Regions from separate parts of the Streptomyces sp. NPDC059897 genome, predicted to be linked through region 1. Evidence: riboswitches for the same ligand, from Rfam matches in the RefSeq annotation. Region 1 holds a riboswitch; each other region holds the start of a gene.
What was found. A riboswitch is a leader RNA that binds a small molecule or an ion and turns the genes downstream of it on or off. The one in region 1 is predicted to bind cyclic di-AMP.
Positions count from the first base shown of each region.

Region 1 (4,425 bases):
CGTGGGCGACGGCGAGCGAGACGCCGAGGATGGCGTTGGCGCCGAGCGAGCCCTTGTTGTCGGTCGCGTCCAGGTCGAACATCGCCTGGTCGATCAGGCGCTGCTCGGTGGCGTCGTAACCGACGAGCTCCGGGCCGATCTGCTCGATGACGGCGAGGACGGCCTTCTCGACACCCTTGCCGAGGTAACGGTTGGGGTCACCGTCACGGAGTTCGATGGCCTCGAAGGCACCGGTGGAGGCGCCCGACGGGACGGCCGCGCGGCCGGTGCTCCCGTCGTCGAGGCCGACCTCGACCTCGACCGTGGGGTTGCCTCGGGAGTCCAGGATTTCCCGGGCTACGACGACGTCGATGGACGGCACGAGCATCTCCTTCTTGGATGTGACGCAGGCTATGCGGGCGGCTGCTTGGTACGTGGTCCCGCACCCCTGAGCGTAACCGGCTCGCGGGCATCGGCCATCCGAACGCCCGTCTCGTGGACAACGCCGACAGCGAAATGTTCCTTAACGGAACAAAAACAGCGACCTCCGTCCCGGCTGAGCGGGACGGAGGTCGCCGAAGTTGAGCGGCCCGTGGGGACGGGGTGCGGCGGGACTCGGCGTCCGCCGATGCCGAGTCCGTGCCTGATGGCCTGGGAGGGCCTTGGGTCCTGTGCGGACGGGTGGTCCTGTGCGGACCGGTGGTCCTGTGCGGACCGGACGTCTTAGCTGAGGTGCAGCTGCTGACCCGGGTAGATCAGGTTGGCGTCCTTGACGATGTCCTTGTTCTTCTCGAACAGCTGCTGCCAGGTCGTGCCGTGCGCCTCGGCGATCTTGCTGAGGGTGTCGCCGGACTCGACCTTGTACTCGCCGTCGCCCTTCTCGACCTGCTTGCCGGTCGGGGTGGTGACGGTGTCCTGCTTCGGAGCCTCCTGCTTGGGGGCCTCCTGCTTCGGGGCCTCCTGCTGCGGCTGCTGACGCTGCTCGGAGCGGTCGGCACGCTGCTGCGTGTCCTGCTGCTGGGTCTCCTGCTGCTGCGCGGAGGAGTCCTCGGCGCCACCCTCGTTCGGGGTGGAGGACAGGCCCGAGCCGCAGTTCGGCCAGGCGCCCGCGCCCTGGGAGGCGAGAACCTTCTCGCCGACGGCTATCTGCTGGGCCTTGGAGGCCTGGTCGGCGGTGGAGGCGTACTGGTCGCCGCCGTAGGCGGACCAGGTGGAGGCGGAGAACTGCAGGCCGCCGTAGAAGCCGTTGCCCGTGTTGATGGACCAGTTGCCACCGGACTCGCACTGCGCGACCTGGTCCCACTCGGACGTGGTGGCGGCGGAGGCGGAGGTCGCACCCATCAGCGGCACGGCGACGGCGGCAGCGGCGACGCCGCCGAGCGTGGCGACGCGGACGGCCTTGGACGGGCGGCGGTGCTTGTTCTTGCCGGAAAACAGCATGGAGATGTCTCCTCACCGACGCCTGCGAGGTGAGCTGTCGGGTTCGGGCCAGTGAGTGCCCGGCAGTCGCATCCTTGTGCGCTGCTTAACCCCAAGCCCGTCCGGTCTCCCGGAAGGGCACTTACCTGGGTCCCCCGCTCCTGCCTACGGCGCTTACGCGACGACTGTTCCCGTACGGACGTTGGCAGGATTCGGCGTGACATCCGTCGGGGCCCGCTGAAGCGAGCGGTCACGAACGTAAGCGGTCGATCCGCCCGATTTCAAAGTCGATCAGGGGCTTTGAGACCCATGTCTCACTCGAACGACACCGGACAAAGCCCCCTCAACCAACCTGAACCCTCACTGCCTTTTGTCCGATCCGTCCCCAAGATCCAGGCTCTGACCAGGAAGGATGAGGTCTGGGTCGGTACCGACCGTCTCCTTGTTCCGCTCGTAGAGCGCGTCCCATCCGCCCTGCACGTCCTGGGCCTTCGCGATGCCCCAGAGACTGTCGCCGGCGTGCACCTCGTACGTGTCGCCGGCGCGCTTGTCGTCGCGGGAGGCATGCCGTCCCTCTCCCGCACGGGAGCCGGCACCGTCGTCGTCGGCGCGGTCGCCGCGGTGGCGGCCGGACGTGGCACCGTCCGAGGCCTCGCCGGTGGGCGGGGCGGACGGCGAGGCCGTCTCGGCGGGGGCGTCGTCAGAAGGCGCGTGGGACTTGTCACTTGACGGGGTCGAGGAGTCCTCGTCCTGGTTACCGGAGGTATCGGCCGACTCGTCCGCCGACGGGTCCTCCGAGGCCTCGGAGCCCTCGGCCGCGTCGTGACCCTTGTCTCCCGAATCGGCCGATTCGGTGGAATCGGCCGAGCCGGTGGAATCGGACGGGTCCGCCGACGCGGTGGCGTCCTCGGTCTTCTCGTCCGACGTGTCGTCGGCGTCGGTGTCGGACGACCCGGAGGGCTGCGCCGACGGCGACGCGGACACGCCCGGGTCGACATCCGCCGAGCCGTCGTCCTTGGTGAGGTCGGAGGTGAGCGAGCACATCGGCCAGGCGCTCGGCCCCTTGTCGTCGAGAACCTGCTCGGCGACGGCTATCTGCTGCGAGCGACTGGCCTGGTCGGCACGCGGGGCGTAGTCGAGCCCCCCGTACTCCTCCCATCTCTCCTGCGTGAACTGGAGACCGCCGTAGTAGCCGTTACCGGCGTCCAGGCTCCACTGGCCGCCGCTCTCGCACTCGGCGAGCTTGTCCCACGCCTGCGCGGTCGCGGCGCTCGCGCCACTCGCGGCGAACAGCGGGATCGCGATGGCGCTGCCGGTGACTCCGGCGGCGACGACGAGAGCAGGGGCCTGACGGGGGCGACGGTGACGACCGTTCCCGGAGAGCATGCGTTTGCCTTTCGCGAGACTGATGCTGCTACGCGCGACGGGTGGTGCGAGTGGTGCGGGTTGTGCATGTGTCGCGATGATCCGTGAACGTAGCTGCACTCGAACGCCTGTCACAAGTCGATGCAGCGTAGATCACGTGAAAGTCACATTGTTGACGGCCCGTCAGTTCCGGTCGGATTCTGACGCGGGGTGAACTCCACCGGGAGCGTGCGCAGTCCGCGCATGATGAGCCCGCCACGCCACCGCAAATCGGTCGGTTCCACCGCAAGTCGCAGGTCCGGGAGGCGCGTCAGGAGCGTGCCGAGGGCGGCCTGTCCCTCCAGGCGGGCGAGCGGGGCGCCGAGGCAGTAGTGGATGCCGTGTCCGTAGCCGAGGTGCTGGTTGTCCCGGCGGGAGAGGTCGAGGGTGTCGGGTTCGGTGAAACGCGCGGGGTCGCGGTCGGCGGCGGCGAGCACGACGAGGACCGGGTCGCCCGCGCCGATCTCCTGGCCGCCGATGGTCAGCGGCTCCCTCGCGAACCGCCAGGTGGCCATCTCCACCGGCCCGTCGAAGCGCAGCAGTTCCTCGATCCCGGTCTCCAGCAGACCCGTCTCCCCCGCCGCGATCGACTCTTGCAGCCGCTCGCGCTGCTCGGGGTGCGTGAGCAGCGCGTACGTGCCGTTGCCGATCAAGTTGACCGTGGTTTCGAAACCGGCGAAGAGCAGGATGAAGGCCATCGCCGCGGCCTCGTTCTCCGTGAGGTGTTCGCCGTGGTCGGAGGCGCTGATCAGACCGGAGATGAGGTCGTCGCCCGGGTCGCCGCGCTTGCGGTGGATGAGCTCCACCAGGTACGCGCGGATCCGCTTCACCGCCCGGCCCACCCCGCCGCGCGGGCCGCCGCCGTGGCGGATCATCATGCCCGCCCACTCGCGGAAGTCCTCCTGGTCCTCGCGCGGGACGCCAAGGAGGTCGCAGATGGCGTAGATGGGGAGGGGGAAGGCGAAGTCGTGGATGAGGTCGGCCTCGCCCTTCGCCTCGAAGGCGGCGATGAGGTCGTCCGTCAACTGCTGGACGCGCGGCGCGAATTCGGCGACGCGGCGCGGGGTGAAGGCCTTCGAGACGAGGCGGCGCAGCCGGGTGTGGTCCGGCGGGTCGATGTTGAGGAGGTGGGTCGTCAGCTCGGCCTTGCGTTCGCCGGGGATGCCCGTCTTGCCCTTGGCGTGGCTCGGCTCGTCGTGGTGGTCCGCGTTCTTGCTGAGCCGTTGGTCCGCGAGCGCCTGGCGGGCGTCCGCGTACCGGGTGACCAGCCAGGCCTCGATGCCGCTCGGCAGCGTGGTGCGGTGCACGGGTGCGTGCTCGCGCAGCCAGGCGTAGGCGGGGTACGGGTCGCCGGCGAACTCCCAGCTGAAGAGTTCGGGGGCGCTGGTGGGGGTGGGGCTCTCGGTCACCTCCTGACCGTAACGGGCGCTACTCGCCGGTGAGGCCCTCGGTCGCCCGTACCGCGTCCCGGTAGGCGCGGGCCGCGGCTCTCAGGGCCGCCTCCGGGTCGGTGCCCTCCGCCTCGGCGCGCAGGGCGAGGGCCAGGAGCTCGTAGCCGACGCCCTCGCCCGAGGGGACCGGGACGTCCAGGTCCGCCGTGCGCACCCGGGAGCCGAGCTTGGC
Region 1 covers NZ_JBHWKQ010000059.1:7,335-11,759, reverse strand. The annotation lists gene eno (phosphopyruvate hydratase) at 1-361, opposite strand, end outside; gene ACFV9W_RS36260 (transglycosylase family protein) at 703-1,419, opposite strand; cyclic di-AMP (ydaO/yuaA leader) riboswitch at 1,424-1,626, opposite strand; gene ACFV9W_RS36255 (transglycosylase family protein) at 1,759-2,784, opposite strand; gene ACFV9W_RS36250 (cytochrome P450) at 2,928-4,211, opposite strand; gene ACFV9W_RS36245 (nucleoside triphosphate pyrophosphohydrolase) at 4,231-4,425, opposite strand, start outside.

Region 2 (4,425 bases), on a different contig from region 1:
CTGCGCCACCGCGGCCGCCGCGGCAAGGCCGGCGCGGACTTCGTCGTACGGGAGCGGGAGCTGCTCGAGGCGCTGTGGGTGCGGCGCCACTACGCGCGCCCGGCGCTCGCGTACGGCTCCCAGATCGCGGCGCCGATGTGGCTGCCCCCGGTGTACGCGGGCCCGCTGGCACAGGGCCCCGCGTACCCCACGTACAACTACAACCCCTACCGGTACTGACGCCGGCCCTGCCGAGGGCTCACTGCTGCCGAGGGCTCACGCGGAAGCCACCGTCAGCCGGTCGAGGTCCGCCTGCGTCAGCCGCAGGTCCGCCACCGCGAGCAGCGCCGGGAGCTGTTCGACGGTCCGCGCGGACGCGATCGGCGCCGTCACCGTGGGCTGCGCGGCGAGCCAGGCGAGGGCGACCGTGGCGATCTCCGCGTCGTGGGCCTGCGCGATCTCGTCGAGGGCGGTCAGGACCCGCTGCCCCCGCTCGGTCTCCAGGTGCTTGCCCGCACCGGCGGCCCGCGCGCTGTCGACGGCGACGCCCGGCCGGTACTTGCCGGTCAGGAAGCCGGAGGCGAGCGCGTAGTACGGCACGGAGCCGAGGCCCGCGCGGGCGGCGACGTCCTGGAGTTCGCCCTCGTACGTGTCGCGCGAGACGAGGTTGTAGTGCGGCTGGAGCGCGACGTAGCGGGCGAGGCCCTCGCGGTCGGAGAAGTCGAGGGATTCCTTCAGGCGCTCGGCGGAGATGTTCGACGCGGCGATGTGCCGCACCTTGCCCGCCTTCACCAGCTCGTCGAGGGCGCCGATGATCTCCTCGACCGGCACCTCGGGCTTGTCGTAGTGCGTGTAGTACAGGTCGATGTGGTCGGTGCCCAGGCGCTTCAGGGAGGCGTCGGCCGCGGCCTTGATGTTGGCGGCGGACAGGCCCTGGTACTCGGGGTGCTGGCTGCCCTTGGTGGCGATGACGACGTCGTCGCGGCGCCCGCGCGAGGCCAGCCACGTGCCGATGACGGTCTCCGACTCACCGCCCTTGTTGCCGTCCACCCAGGCCGAGTACACATCGGCGGTGTCGATGAAGTTGCCGCCCGCGGCGACGTACGCGTCGAGCACCTCGAAGGACGTGGCCTCGTCGGCGGTCCAGCCGAACACGTTGCCGCCCAGGGAGAGCGGGAAGACCTCGAGGTCGGAGGTGCCGAGCTTGCGCAGCGTGGAAGAGGAGGAAGTCATGCTCTGCCTCAACACCCGTACGGAATACGGTATTCCGGGCGCACCCCGGAAGTTGCCCCAAGAATGGGCAAACCGGCAGCCCTGACGTCGGGGGGTCAGCGCCAGGACCGCCGGGGTTCACGGGTTCACGGACTCATGGGTCCTCAGAGAGAGAGGCCCTTGTCGCGCAGCCACGACCCGGGGTCGACGCCGGTGGACTGCCCGTCGGGGTGGACCTCCAGGTGGAGGTGCGGCCCGGTGACATTGCCCGTGGCGCCCACGCGGCCGATGACGTCGCCGGTGGTGACCTTCTGGCCCGCGCTGACATTGAGCGAGGACTGGTGGCAGAACCACAGCTCGGTGCCGTCGTCGAGCGTGAGCACCGTGCGGTAGCCGTACGCGCCCGCCCAGCCGGCCTCCGTGACCGTGCCGGAGTGGATGGCGCGGATCGGGGTACCGGTGGAGGCGGCGAAGTCGAGGCCCGTGTGGTAGCCGGAGGACCACATGGAGCCGGGCTGGCCGAAGGTGCCGGAGAGCGTGTACGAGGCGACCGGGAGCTTGAAGGCGGCGGCCAGCTTGCGCAGGCGCTCCTCCTCCGCCTTGCGGCGGGCCTCCGCCTCGGCCTTCTTCTTCGCGGCGATCTCCTTGGCCTTCGCCGCGTCCTGCTTGGCGGCGGCCTCTTCGGCGGCCTGCTGCGCGGCGGCCTCCTCGGCGGCCTGCTTCGCGGAGGCGTCGGCGGCGTCCTGCTGCGTCTCGGCCTGCTGCATGATGCGGGCCCGCAGTGCCTCGCCCGCGCCGGTCTGTCCGTCGGCGGCCTCGGCCTGGGTGATTCCGGCGCCGCTCAGCGGGGAGGCCGTGGCGCCGGAGTCGGAACCGGAGTCCGAGCCGTCGGATATCAGCGAGCCCACGCCCGGCAGCGACTTGGCCTCGGGCAGCGAGTCCTTGACCGCGGAGAGGTCGGGCATGGAGATGTGGACCGGCGGCTTGCCGCCCTGTGCGGTGGCGATGCCGCCCGCACCGACGGCGGCGACCACGCCGACGCCGAGAACAGTGGAGCTGCGCGCGAATCCGCCGCGGCGGCGGGCTACGCGATGCCTGCCGCGGACGGGAGCGAGGGACTCCTCGGTGGGATTCCACTCTTCCCAGGTCTCCTGCTCGACGCCGGAGGTGTCTTCGGGGCCGTAGAAGAAGTCGGGGGCAGGCCGGTTCGACGCCACGGGGGCGCTCTCCTTTCCTTCCTTCTCGCCTACCGGGTTAGCTGACGGGTTCGGAGCAGGAAGGTCTCCTACGGACACCAAAGGTGTCCGATTCACCCCAAGTTGGTGGTTCCCCGGCTCCCTTGCGGGATTAGGCGTGTGCGCACGGAGCCATCTCTTGTGACGGCTGGGACGACCGCGCTGCGTTATCGAACGTTAATAGACAGCAGACAGTAATTCCAAGCGCTTCCCACTGATCGTTCACGACTCTGGCCAGGACTTTTCAGGACACTAGCGGGCGGAACGGGGCGAGTTGACGTCACACCGTCCCCACATTCAACGGACTCAATCCTCTGACGGTACGTCAATTGTTATGCGGAGCGACGCCGTTCGACTACGGTCGGCTACCTCGAGTAACAAACGATCAAGGACCTCAGGTCCGCCGCACGGCGAGCAGCGCCATGTCGTCGGTCGTCCCGTTGCCGGTGTGCGCGCGCACCTCCGCGGCGAGGGCCGCGAGGAGTTCCTCGGGCCCCGGGAAGAGGCGTCCCGACAGCCGGGCCGCCGGATCGTAGAAGCGGCCGTTCGCGTCGCGCGCCTCGGAGAGCCCGTCGGTGTAGAGCAGCAGCGTGGCCGCGGACGGGAACGCCGCCTCGACGGCCCGGTCGGGCCAGCTGCCCAGTTCGCTCATGCCGAGCGGCAGCGCCGCCTGGCACGGGTCGAGCGCGCGTACGGTGCCGTCGCCGAGCAGCAGGAGCGGGGCGGGGTGACCGCGGTTCAGGACCCGCACGAGGTCGACGCCGTGCGGGATCTCGGCGAGCACCGCGGTGGTGAAGCCCTCGAAGTCGTCGATGCCGCTGCGCCGGGTGCCCTCGCGGGCCAGGGCCCGCTCCAGGCGCTGGGCGACCGCCTCCAGGGAGCCCTCCTGCTCGGCGGCCTCCCGGAACGCCCCGATGACGACGGCGACCGCCGCGACCGCGCCGAGCCCCTTGCCGCGCACGTCACCGACGATGATCCGGATGCCGTGCGGGGTGTCCTGGACCGCGTACAGGTCGCCGCCGATGAACGCGTCGGCCTGCGCCGCCTCGTAGCGCGCCGCGATGGCGAGACCGCCGAGCCGCCGGGCCGGCTCCGGCAGCACCGCCAACTGGGCGGCCTGGGCGATCTCACGGGCGGAGGCCAGCTGCTCGTAGCTGCGGTAGACGATCCGGTTGAGCAGGCAGGCCAGCAGGCAGACGGTGGCCACGGTGACGATCTCGGTGACGAACACGGAGTCGAGGTTCTCCGTGAAGCGCAGGTGCACCGCGACGATCGCTCCGATCGACACCACGCCGACCAGGGCCGTCGCGCCGAGCGAGAAGAACGGGGCGGCCACCAGCGGAGCCGCGCTGAACAAGGGGGCACCGGGGAAGCCGCTGGGGGTGACGTACTCGTAGACCGCGCCGCCGATGACGAGCAGCAGGGGCAGCAGCCGAAGGAAGAGGCGAGTGCTCGCGGTGTCGGAGCCGTGCCTCCTCCGTCTCCAGCCGGTGCCTCCTGTTCGCTGCCCCACCACTCGTCTCCTGCCGTTCCCTGCCAGCTTCCGGCGTCTCACCAAGAGTTCCCGCACGGGGACGCGGAGGCGAGCAGGGGTGGGCCGTACGGGTGGGGAACGTGACGTGCGCAACACGGGCGAGCATGCGGAAAACAAACGAACAGGGCCCGGAATCTCATGAGATTCCGGGCCCTGTTCTTCAGTAGCGGGGACAGGATTTGAACCTGCGACCTCTGGGTTATGAGCCCAGCGAGCTACCGAGCTGCTCCACCCCGCGCCGTTGTGTTCACAACTCTACGCCATCAGGGGGAGTGAACGCGAATCGCTTCGCGTGACCGCTCACGCGGCGGCGTGCGTCAGCGTCTCCCACGCCACGAACAGGTCGTCCGTCCCCTCGGGACGCTGCTTCTCGGTGAGCCTCTCGGTGTGCGGGAGGTCCATCTTCAGCCGCCCCTGTAGGTGCTGGAGCCCCACCTCCGTGTCGGGCCCCATGTCCCGCTGCAC
Region 2 covers NZ_JBHWKQ010000039.1:48,470-52,894, reverse strand. The annotation lists gene ACFV9W_RS31325 (PrsW family intramembrane metalloprotease) at 1-219, shown strand, start outside; gene ACFV9W_RS31320 (aldo/keto reductase) at 256-1,212, opposite strand; gene ACFV9W_RS31315 (M23 family metallopeptidase) at 1,356-2,408, opposite strand; cyclic di-AMP (ydaO/yuaA leader) riboswitch at 2,420-2,555, opposite strand; gene ACFV9W_RS31310 (PP2C family protein-serine/threonine phosphatase) at 2,821-3,939, opposite strand; tRNA gene ACFV9W_RS31305 (tRNA-Met) at 4,125-4,198, opposite strand; gene ACFV9W_RS31300 (alginate lyase family protein) at 4,261-4,425, opposite strand, start outside.
Region 2: it holds a riboswitch for cyclic di-AMP, as region 1 does, so the genes downstream of both, ACFV9W_RS31315 (M23 family metallopeptidase) here and ACFV9W_RS36260 (transglycosylase family protein) in region 1, are expected to answer to the same signal.

Region 3 (4,425 bases), on a different contig from region 1:
AGGGGAGGAAGAAGACGACGGCGAGGATGACCATCCAGGTCAGGCCCTGCGGGCCCTGGGCCGCGACGGAACCGATGGTGTCCAGGCCGACGAGCGTGCAGATGAGGAAGAACAGCACGTCCAGCCGGCGCAGATCCTTGCGCAGCCGTGAGCGCTGCTCGCCCCAGCCTTCGGAGAGGTCGGGCTCGTCCCCGGCGGGCGGGGTCGGCGAGAGGGTTGGCGCTTGGGTCACGATTGCTCCTGGCGAGAACAGAACGAGGGCGGCACGGACAGCTCTTGGGATCCTGCTGGGGCCGCGCCTACCCCCGTCCAAGCGACTTATTGACTGAACAGACAGTCAGTAGTGGAACGTGACGTGACTGTGACCTGTACGACGTCGGGGCGTCAAGAGTCCTGCACGCAACAAGTCCGCACACAAAAACAACTAGGCTTGCGACGTGACCAGAGTCCGGTTGAGCGTGGCCGAGCGGCGCGAAGAGCTGCTGACGGCCGCCATCGAGCAGATCGAGGCGCGCGGGGTCGCCGCCGTGCGCATCGCCGACGTGGCATCGGCGCTCGGCGTGAGCAACGCGCTGGTGCTGTACCACTTCTCGACGAAGGAGAAGCTCGTCGCGGCCGCGTTCGCGCACGCCGCCGAGAGCGACCTGGCGCATCTGCGCAAGCTGCTCGGCCGCCGCACGACGGCCCTGAAGCGGCTGCGCGCCGCGGTGCGCTGGTACGCGCCGACGGGGCAGGCCAAGGGGTGGCGGCTGTGGATCGAGGGCTGGGCCGCGGCGCTGCGCGAGCCCGCACTGCGGGAGGTCACGCGGGACCTCGACCGGCAGTGGAAGGCGGCGCTCGCGGAGGTGGTCGCCGAGGGCGTGGCGGCGGGCGAGTTCACCTGCTCTGACCCGATGGGGGCGGCGCTGCGGATCACGGCGCTGCTCGACGGGCTCGCCGTGCAGCTGACTTCGTACGACGGCGGGCGCGCCAGGCCCGCCGCGGTGTCGCGGGCCCGCATGCTGGAGTGGGTGGACGAGGCGCTCGCCCGCGAACTGGGGCTCGAGCGCGCGGAGTTGACGGCGGTGGGGCGCTGACGGAATCCCGTCAGCGCCGCCGTACCGCCACGGGGGCAGGCGTCAGGATGCCGCCTCCAGGTGTGCCTTCACCGCGTGCGGGTCGATGAAGCCCTTGGCCTGCACCCGGTCGCCGGAGGACTCGCCGCGCAGCCGGCGCCCGATCCACGGCACCAGGAACTCCCGCGCCCAGTGGATGTCGTCGCGCCGCACCTCGAACGTGCCGCGCGGCGGCAGCAGCGGCCACGCCTGCTCGGGGTCGGCGGGGACCTCGACGCCGAGCGCCTGGGCGGCGCGCAGCGCCACGCGGGTGTGCCCCTCGGGCGACAGGTGGAGGCGGTCGCCGTCCCAGGCCCTGCGGTCCTGGATGGACTTCAGGGACCACAGGTCGAGCATCAGGCAGCCGTGGCGGTCGGCGATCGCCCGCACATGCATGTTGTACGTGGCGATCTTGCCGCGCAGGTGCTTGAGCACGGCCACGTCACGGGTGTCGAAGCCCGTGGCCACCATGACGGTGCCGGCCGCGTCGGCGAGCCGGGCGACGGCCTTCTCGAAGCGTTCGGCCACGTCGTCGGGGTCGGTGCCCGGGCGGATGATGTCGTTGCCGCCGGCGACCAGCGTCACCAGGTCGGGGGCCAGCTCGACCGCCTTGGGGACCTGGTCCGCGACGATCTGGTCGAGGAGCTTGCCGCGCACCGCCAGGTTCGCGTACTTGAAGGTGTCCTCGGGGACGCGGTCGTCCAGGAGGACGGCGAGCCGGTCGGCCCAGCCCGCGAACTTTCCGTCGGGTCCGGGGTCGCCGACGCCTTCGGTGAAGCTGTCGCCCACGGCCGCGAAGGACCGGATCGTGCCGTTGAGGTTGAGTGAGTCCGTGAGTGCTCTCGATTCGTGTGCCACTCACGTATTTTTGCTCGCGAAAAGTGACCTACGCCATCGTAGGTAGGGGTTGACGCGTGGTGAGATAGCCCACTCGCCACCTGGGGAATAAGCGCACGAACGCACTTCGGCGCCCGGGGAACCACCCCGGGCGCCGAAGAGAGCGGGTCGTCGCGTCCGCTACGAGAGGTCTCAGGCGTCGACGCCGTGCTCGCTCAGGTAGGCGATCGGGTCGATGTCCGAGCCGTAGTCCGCGGTGGTGCGGATCTCGAAGTGCAGGTGCGGTCCGGTGACGTTGCCCGTCGCGCCGGACTTGGCGATCTCCTGGCCGGCCGTCACGGTGTCGCCCTGGGCGACGCCGATCGAGGACAGGTGGCCGTACTGGGAGAAGTGGCCGTCGGCGTGCTCGATGACGACCTCGTTGCCGTACGAGCCGCCCGAGCCGGTCGACACGACGGTGCCGTCGGCGATCGACTTCACGGAGGTGCCGGTCGAGATCGAGTAGTCGGCGCCGGTGTGGCTGCCGCTGGACCACATGGAGCCGGAGTTGCCGTAGCCCGTGCCCTTGGCACCGTCGACCGGAGCCACGTAGTCGCCGGAGGCGGTGGTCTTGGCGCTCGTCTGCGTGGCGGCGGCCTCGTCCGCGGAGCCGCCCTCGGCGGCGCCGCCGAGGTTGAGCTTCACGCCGATCTTGAGGTGGTCGGCGTTGGAGCCGACGGCGTCCTTGTTGTCCGCGTACAGCTTCTTCCAGCCGCCGTCGACGTCCTGCGCCTTGGCGATCTTCGAGAGCGTGTCACCGGCCTTGACGGTGTACGTCGTGGCGTCGGCGGCACCGCCGGACGACGCGGCCTGCGCGCCGGTGGCGCCCATCAGCGGCAGCGCCACGGCGACTCCACCGGCGGAGGCGACGGCGGCGACACGGGCGATGCGGCGGGAGGTCGAAAGGCGGTGCTTTCCCTTTGCGGGCATGCTGAATTTCCTCTCCGTCGCCTACGAGGTGAGCTGTCGGGTTCGGGCTGGAGATGCCCGGCCGCGCCCGGAGTACGGGCACGGCTTCACCCCTAGCCGCTTCGGGAAATCCCCCTACGCGGCATCTTGCGTGTGGGTCCCCCGCTCCTGCCGTGACGGGTAGTCGAAAGGAATCCGGGCGGCGGCAGGACTAGGCGTTCCGACCGGATTGATTGGTGACCGTAGGCGAACCGCAATGGCGGCGACAACTGCCGAATTCACTTGAGGCGGCAATTCCTTGGGTTTCCGAGGCTCCCCCGTGTAACCCTGCGTCGACATTCCCCGCTTTACCAACGCCATACCTTCGGGGATTACTGGGGAGGCAATCAGGGCCGCCCACCACACAGCGTCACGAACATGAGGCCGGTCACGCACAGGCCCACAAGCCCCTCCGATTCATGCACAGTTGACACAGAACGGTGCGAATCGGACAGATGGTTGCCTGTGGAACCGATGTCGTATCGTCAGGAGCGCGCCCGCCGGCGACCCAACGCCGGTGCACCGATTGGGAGGAGCCCCTGTGACGCAGCACGCACCGTCCACCGAGCCCGAGCTGACCGGAGTGCGCAACTTCCGAGACGTCGGCGGCCTGCCCACCGTGGACGGCCGGCGCGTGCGCCCGGGCGTGCTGTTCCGCAGCGGTCACCTCGCCCACGCCACCGCCGAGGACTCGGCCTTCCTCTCCTCCCTCAACCTGCACACGGTCTTCGACTTCCGTAACTCCGCGGACCAGAAGCTGGAGGGCGCCGACGTCGAGCTGCCCGGTGTGCGCAATCTCAACCTGCCGCTCAACGATCCGGCCGACGGCGCCGAATTCTGGGCCATGGTCCGCGACGGCGACATCGAGCAGCTGCGCCAGATCCTCTCCGGGGGCCGCGCGGCGAACCGCCTCGTCGAGTCCTACCGCACGATGATCAAGGAGCGCACCGCCGAGCACAGCCGCGTGCTGCACTCCCTCGCCGAGGACAGCCTCCCCGCGCTGATGCACTGCGCGGCCGGCAAGGACCGCGCGGGCCTGTCGATCGCGGTGACGTTGCTCGCGGTGGGCGTGGAGCGCGACGCCATCGAGGCGGACTACCTCAAGTCGAACGAGAAGCACCGCCGCTACAACGTCCGCCGCACCGCCACCGCGAAGGACGCCTACTCCCCCGAGGTCATGGAGCTGCTCAGCCCGCTCTTCGACGCCCGCATCGAGTACCTCAACGCCGGCCTCGAGACCATCGACGAGGAGTGGGGCAGCACGGACCGCTACCTCGAAGAGGGTCTGAAGGTCACCGCGGCCACGCGCGAGCGGCTGCGCGAGCGTCTGCTCGACTGACCGCCGGACACCGTACGGTGCCGGAGGTCACACCATGCCGGGGCCACTCGGTGCCGGGTGTCCGACCTCACCCCTCCCCCTCGCGGAGCGCCGCGCGGGCGGGGAGGGTCACGGCGAGCAGGCCGAGGCACACCGCGCCCCCGGCGAACATGCCGTACAGCAGCGGCG
Region 3 covers NZ_JBHWKQ010000042.1:29,384-33,808, forward strand. The annotation lists gene ACFV9W_RS32150 (APC family permease) at 1-232, opposite strand, end outside; gene ACFV9W_RS32155 (TetR/AcrR family transcriptional regulator) at 438-1,076, shown strand; gene ACFV9W_RS32160 (SGNH/GDSL hydrolase family protein) at 1,119-1,901, opposite strand; gene ACFV9W_RS32165 (M23 family metallopeptidase) at 2,124-2,900, opposite strand; cyclic di-AMP (ydaO/yuaA leader) riboswitch at 2,904-3,076, opposite strand; gene ACFV9W_RS32170 (tyrosine-protein phosphatase) at 3,460-4,257, shown strand; gene ACFV9W_RS32175 (FtsX-like permease family protein) at 4,325-4,425, opposite strand, start outside.
Region 3: it holds a riboswitch for cyclic di-AMP, as region 1 does, so the genes downstream of both, ACFV9W_RS32165 (M23 family metallopeptidase) here and ACFV9W_RS36260 (transglycosylase family protein) in region 1, are expected to answer to the same signal.

Region 4 (4,425 bases), on a different contig from region 1:
AGCCTGTCGACCTTGGCCTTCACCTGGGCGGGGCTGAGCTCGGGCTCCGCGTGCGCCGCCCCGCCGTCGAGGGCGGTGACGCCGGCCGCGGAGGCGAGGGCGAGGGTGGCCGCGGTGCGGGCCCTGCCGACGCTGAGCGGACGCGGTCGGGGCTTGCGGTGTGCTGCCGGCACAAGGTCCTCCTCTGGGGGCCGCCCGTCCGAAACGCACGGACCCCGGTCGCGCGTCCGGCGGCGGCCCGCACAGGGGGAGCGGGCCGCCGCCGGACCTTTCTCGGCGGTGGTGTCCGACTGCCGCCCCTGGCCCGGGCGGCGGTGGGGAGCCGGTCACCTGAGGAAGGACGCTAAACCTCTGCGTAACGGGTTGGTGCCGGATTGTTCGCAACTGGTCCGTTTGTTATGGATGATGGCGCAGAGTGACAACAGAGTGGCAAAGGGGTGCCCGTAGTGGCCCACGGGCGCCCGGTTAGGCTCCGAACCATGGACGTACTCATCCACCTCTTCGTCGGCCTGCACATCATCGGCATCGCCTCGCTGCTCGGCGGCTTCCTCACGCAGATGTCGGCGATGAAGGAGGGCGCGGCCCGCTTCAACAAGGCGATGCTGCACGGCGCCCTGACCATGCTGGTGACCGGCGTCGCCCTGGTCGGCCTCAACCAGGCCGACGGCAGCACCGTCAACAACATCAAGATCGGCGTGAAGCTCGCGGTCCTGATCGTGATCCTCGGCATCGTCTACGTGAAGCGGGACGAGGAGAAGGCGGAGAAGGGCCTCTTCATCACCGTCGGCGCGCTCACCGTCGCCAACATCTTCATCGCGGTGCTCTGGACCTGAGCGACCGCGCAGGCCGCACACGCGAAAGGGCCCGGCAGGACACACCTGCCGGGCCCTTTCGCGTACGTACGTCAGGCCGGCCGCACCACGCTGTGGATCGACGACGTGCCGTCGTAGTAGATCGACTCCTCGCGCACGACCGTTCCCGGCTTCGGCGCGTGGACCATCATGCCGTCGCCCATGTACAGGCCCACATGGCTGATGTCGTCATAGAAGAACACCAGGTCACCGGGTTGGATGTCGGAGAGCGGCACCGTCTTGCCGATCTCGACCTGGTCCCAGGTCGTCCGCGGCAGCGAGATCCCCGCGGACTTCCACGCCGCCTGCGTCAGGCCCGAGCAGTCGTACGAGTCCGGCCCCGTGGCGCCCCACACGTAGGGCTTGCCCTCCTGCGCCTTGGCGAACGCGAGCGCCTGCGCGGCCTTCGTCGCGTACGAGGCGTCCGACGAACCGGAGGAACCGGAAGAGGAACCGGACGACGAGCCGGAGGACTGCTCCCGCTCCTTCGCCGCCTCGGCAGCCTTCCGCTCAGCCGCCTCCGCGGCCTTCTGCTTGGCGGCCAGCTCCGCCGCCTTCTTGCGGGCGGCCTCCTCCTTGGCCTTCTCGATCGCCGCGAGCCGCGCCTTCTCCTCGGCGGTCAGCTCGGACAGCAGCTGACGCGCGTCGGAGAGCTTCGACTGCACGGTCTCCTTCGTCGACCTCAGCTCGGTCTGCGAATCCGTGAGGTCCTCGAGGCTCGACTGCGCCTCGGTGCGCTTCTTCGCGGTCTCGCGCGTCTGCTTCTGATAGTCGTCGATCGACTTCTTCTGCTCGTCGGTCAGCCGGCTCATCAGCTGGCGCTGCGAGAAGTAGTCCTCCGGGTCGTCCGCGAGGAACATGGTCGCCGTGTCGCTCACACTGCCCGAGCGGTACTGCTCGGCGGCGTACCTGCCGAGCTTCTGGCGGGCCGTGTTCATCTCCTCGGTGCGCTGCGCGACATCGTCGAGGAGCTTGTCGACCTGCTGCTTCTTGGCGTCGGTCCGTTCCTTCGCCCCGTTGTACTTCTGGGTGGCGACCTCGGCCTGCCGGTACAGGGTGTCGACCTTCTTCTGCACCTCTTCGAGGCGTGGCTTGGACGACGGCTGCGCGGGCGCGGCCTGCGCCGTCTGCGAGAGCAGCGCCACGGAGGTGAGGGCGGCGGTGGTGATACCGACCGCGGGGGTCGTGCGAAGGCCGCCGGTCATCCGGGAACGGCTGCGGGGCTTGCGGTGCGACGCCAAGGCAGGCGACTCCTTCCGTCGTCCGCCTACCGGGTTAGCTGTCGGGTTCGGGCGTGGTGCTCGGAAGGCTGCCCTACGGTCGGCTGACCGATTCACCCCAGGGTCGGTGGGTCCCCGGTTCCCTGCCTTACGGCGTACGGAACTCGGCGGGGGCTGCCCGCTCGCCGCGACATTCGCGGACGGGGGGACGGACTGCCCGGCTGCACCGTAGCCAACTCGTGTGGCTGCTGTGAAGGTTGATGTTCGATATGCCCGATACATCTTCGTGATCTGCCCTCCAGCAGGCCCTTGGAGTTTTGAAGGCAGCCACGGGTTGTCAGTGGGGCGGCCTAGACTCGTAGAGCGATGAGCAGCCTCTTTGACGACAGCTTCCTGACCGGCCTCCAGAAGGGTGCGGAGGAACCCCCGCCGCCGCCCCCGGACCCCGAGTACGACGACGGGGCCCCGGAGCCGATGCCGGACGGGCTGTTCGGCGTGCCCCCGGAGCGCGACACGCACTACCGGGACGGCGCCCCGCGCCCCGTCCTCGACCCGTCCTCCCTGCTGGAGGGACTGAACGAGAACCAGCGCGCGGCCGTGGTGCACGCCGGCTCCCCCCTGCTCATCGTCGCCGGCGCCGGCTCCGGCAAGACCCGCGTCCTCACGCACCGCATCGCGTACCTGCTCGCCCAGCGCGGCGTGCACCCCGGCCAGATCCTCGCGATCACGTTCACGAACAAGGCCGCGGGCGAGATGAAGGAGCGCGTCGAGGACCTGGTGGGCCCGCGTGCCAACGCGATGTGGGTCTCCACGTTCCACAGCGCCTGCGTCCGCATCCTGCGCCGCGAGAGCAAGAAGCTGGGCTTCACGTCCTCCTTCTCGATCTACGACGCCGCCGACAGCAAGCGGCTCATGGCGCTCGTCTGCCGCGACCTCGACCTCGACCCGAAGAAGTTCCCGCCGAAGTCCTTCAGCGCCAAGATCAGCAACCTCAAGAACGAGCTGATCGACGAGGAGGACTTCGCCGCGACCGCGGCCGACGGCTTCGAGAAGACCCTCGCCCAGGCCTACGCGATGTACCAGGCCCGCCTCCGCGAGGCGAACGCGCTGGACTTCGACGACCTGATCATGACGACGGTCAACCTGCTGCGCGCGTTCCCGGACGTCGCCGAGCACTACCGCCGCCGCTTCCGCCACGTCATGGTCGACGAGTACCAGGACACGAACCACGCCCAGTACGCGCTGGTCAAGGAACTGGTCGGCCCCACCGAAGGCGAGGGCGCGGACCCGGCCGAGCTCTGCGTCGTGGGTGACGCGGACCAGTCGATCTACGCGTTCCGCGGCGCCACGATCCGCAACATCCTGCAGTTCGAAGAGGACTACACGAACGCGACGACGATCCTGCTGGAGCAGAACTACCGCTCCACGCAGACGATCCTCAGCGCGGCGAACGCGGTGATCGAGCGGAACGAGTCGCGCCGCCCCAAGAACCTGTGGACCAACGAGGGCCCCGGCGCCCAGATCACCGGCTACGTCGCGGACACCGAGCACGACGAGGCGCAGTTCATCGCCGACGAGATCGACCGGCTCACCGACGCGGGCGACGCGCTCGCGGGCGACGTCGCGGTCTTCTACCGGACGAACGCGCAGTCCCGTGTCTTCGAAGAGATCTTCATCCGCACCGGCCTGCCCTACAAGGTCGTCGGCGGCGTCCGCTTCTACGAGCGCAAGGAGGTCAGGGACGTCCTGGCCTACCTGCGGGTGCTCTCCAACCCCGAGGACTCGGTGCCGCTGCGCCGCATCCTCAACGTGCCCAAGCGCGGCATCGGCGACCGCGCCGAAGCGATGATCGACGCGCTCTCCCAGCGCGAGAAGATCTCCTTCCCGCAGGCGCTGCGCCGCGTCGACGAGGCGTACGGAATGGCGGCCCGCTCGGCGAACGCCGTGAAGCGGTTCAACACGCTGATGGAGGACCTCCGCACGATCGTGGAGTCGGGCGCGGGCCCGGCCACGGTGCTGGAGGCCATCCTGGAGCGCACCGGGTACCTCGCCGAGCTGCAGGCCTCCACCGACCCGCAGGACGAGACCCGGATCGAGAACCTTCAGGAACTCGCCGCGGTGGCCCTGGAGTTCGAGCAGGAGTCCGCCGCGGGCGAGGACGCGGCGGAGGGCGAGACCGGGACGGGCGGCGGAGGGCTCTCCGACTTCCTGGAGCGCGTCGCCCTCGTCGCCGACTCCGACCAGATCCCGGACGACGAGGAGAACAGCGACGGCGTCATCACGCTGATGACGCTGCACACCGCCAAGGGCCTGGAGTTCCCGGTCGTCTTCCTCACCGGCCTGGAGGACGGCGT
Region 4 covers NZ_JBHWKQ010000003.1:318,006-322,430, forward strand. The annotation lists gene ACFV9W_RS05985 (NlpC/P60 family protein) at 1-173, opposite strand, end outside; gene ACFV9W_RS05990 (hypothetical protein) at 480-833, shown strand; gene ACFV9W_RS05995 (NlpC/P60 family protein) at 905-2,092, opposite strand; cyclic di-AMP (ydaO/yuaA leader) riboswitch at 2,100-2,251, opposite strand; gene pcrA (DNA helicase PcrA) at 2,438-4,425, shown strand, end outside.
Region 4: it holds a riboswitch for cyclic di-AMP, as region 1 does, so the genes downstream of both, ACFV9W_RS05995 (NlpC/P60 family protein) here and ACFV9W_RS36260 (transglycosylase family protein) in region 1, are expected to answer to the same signal.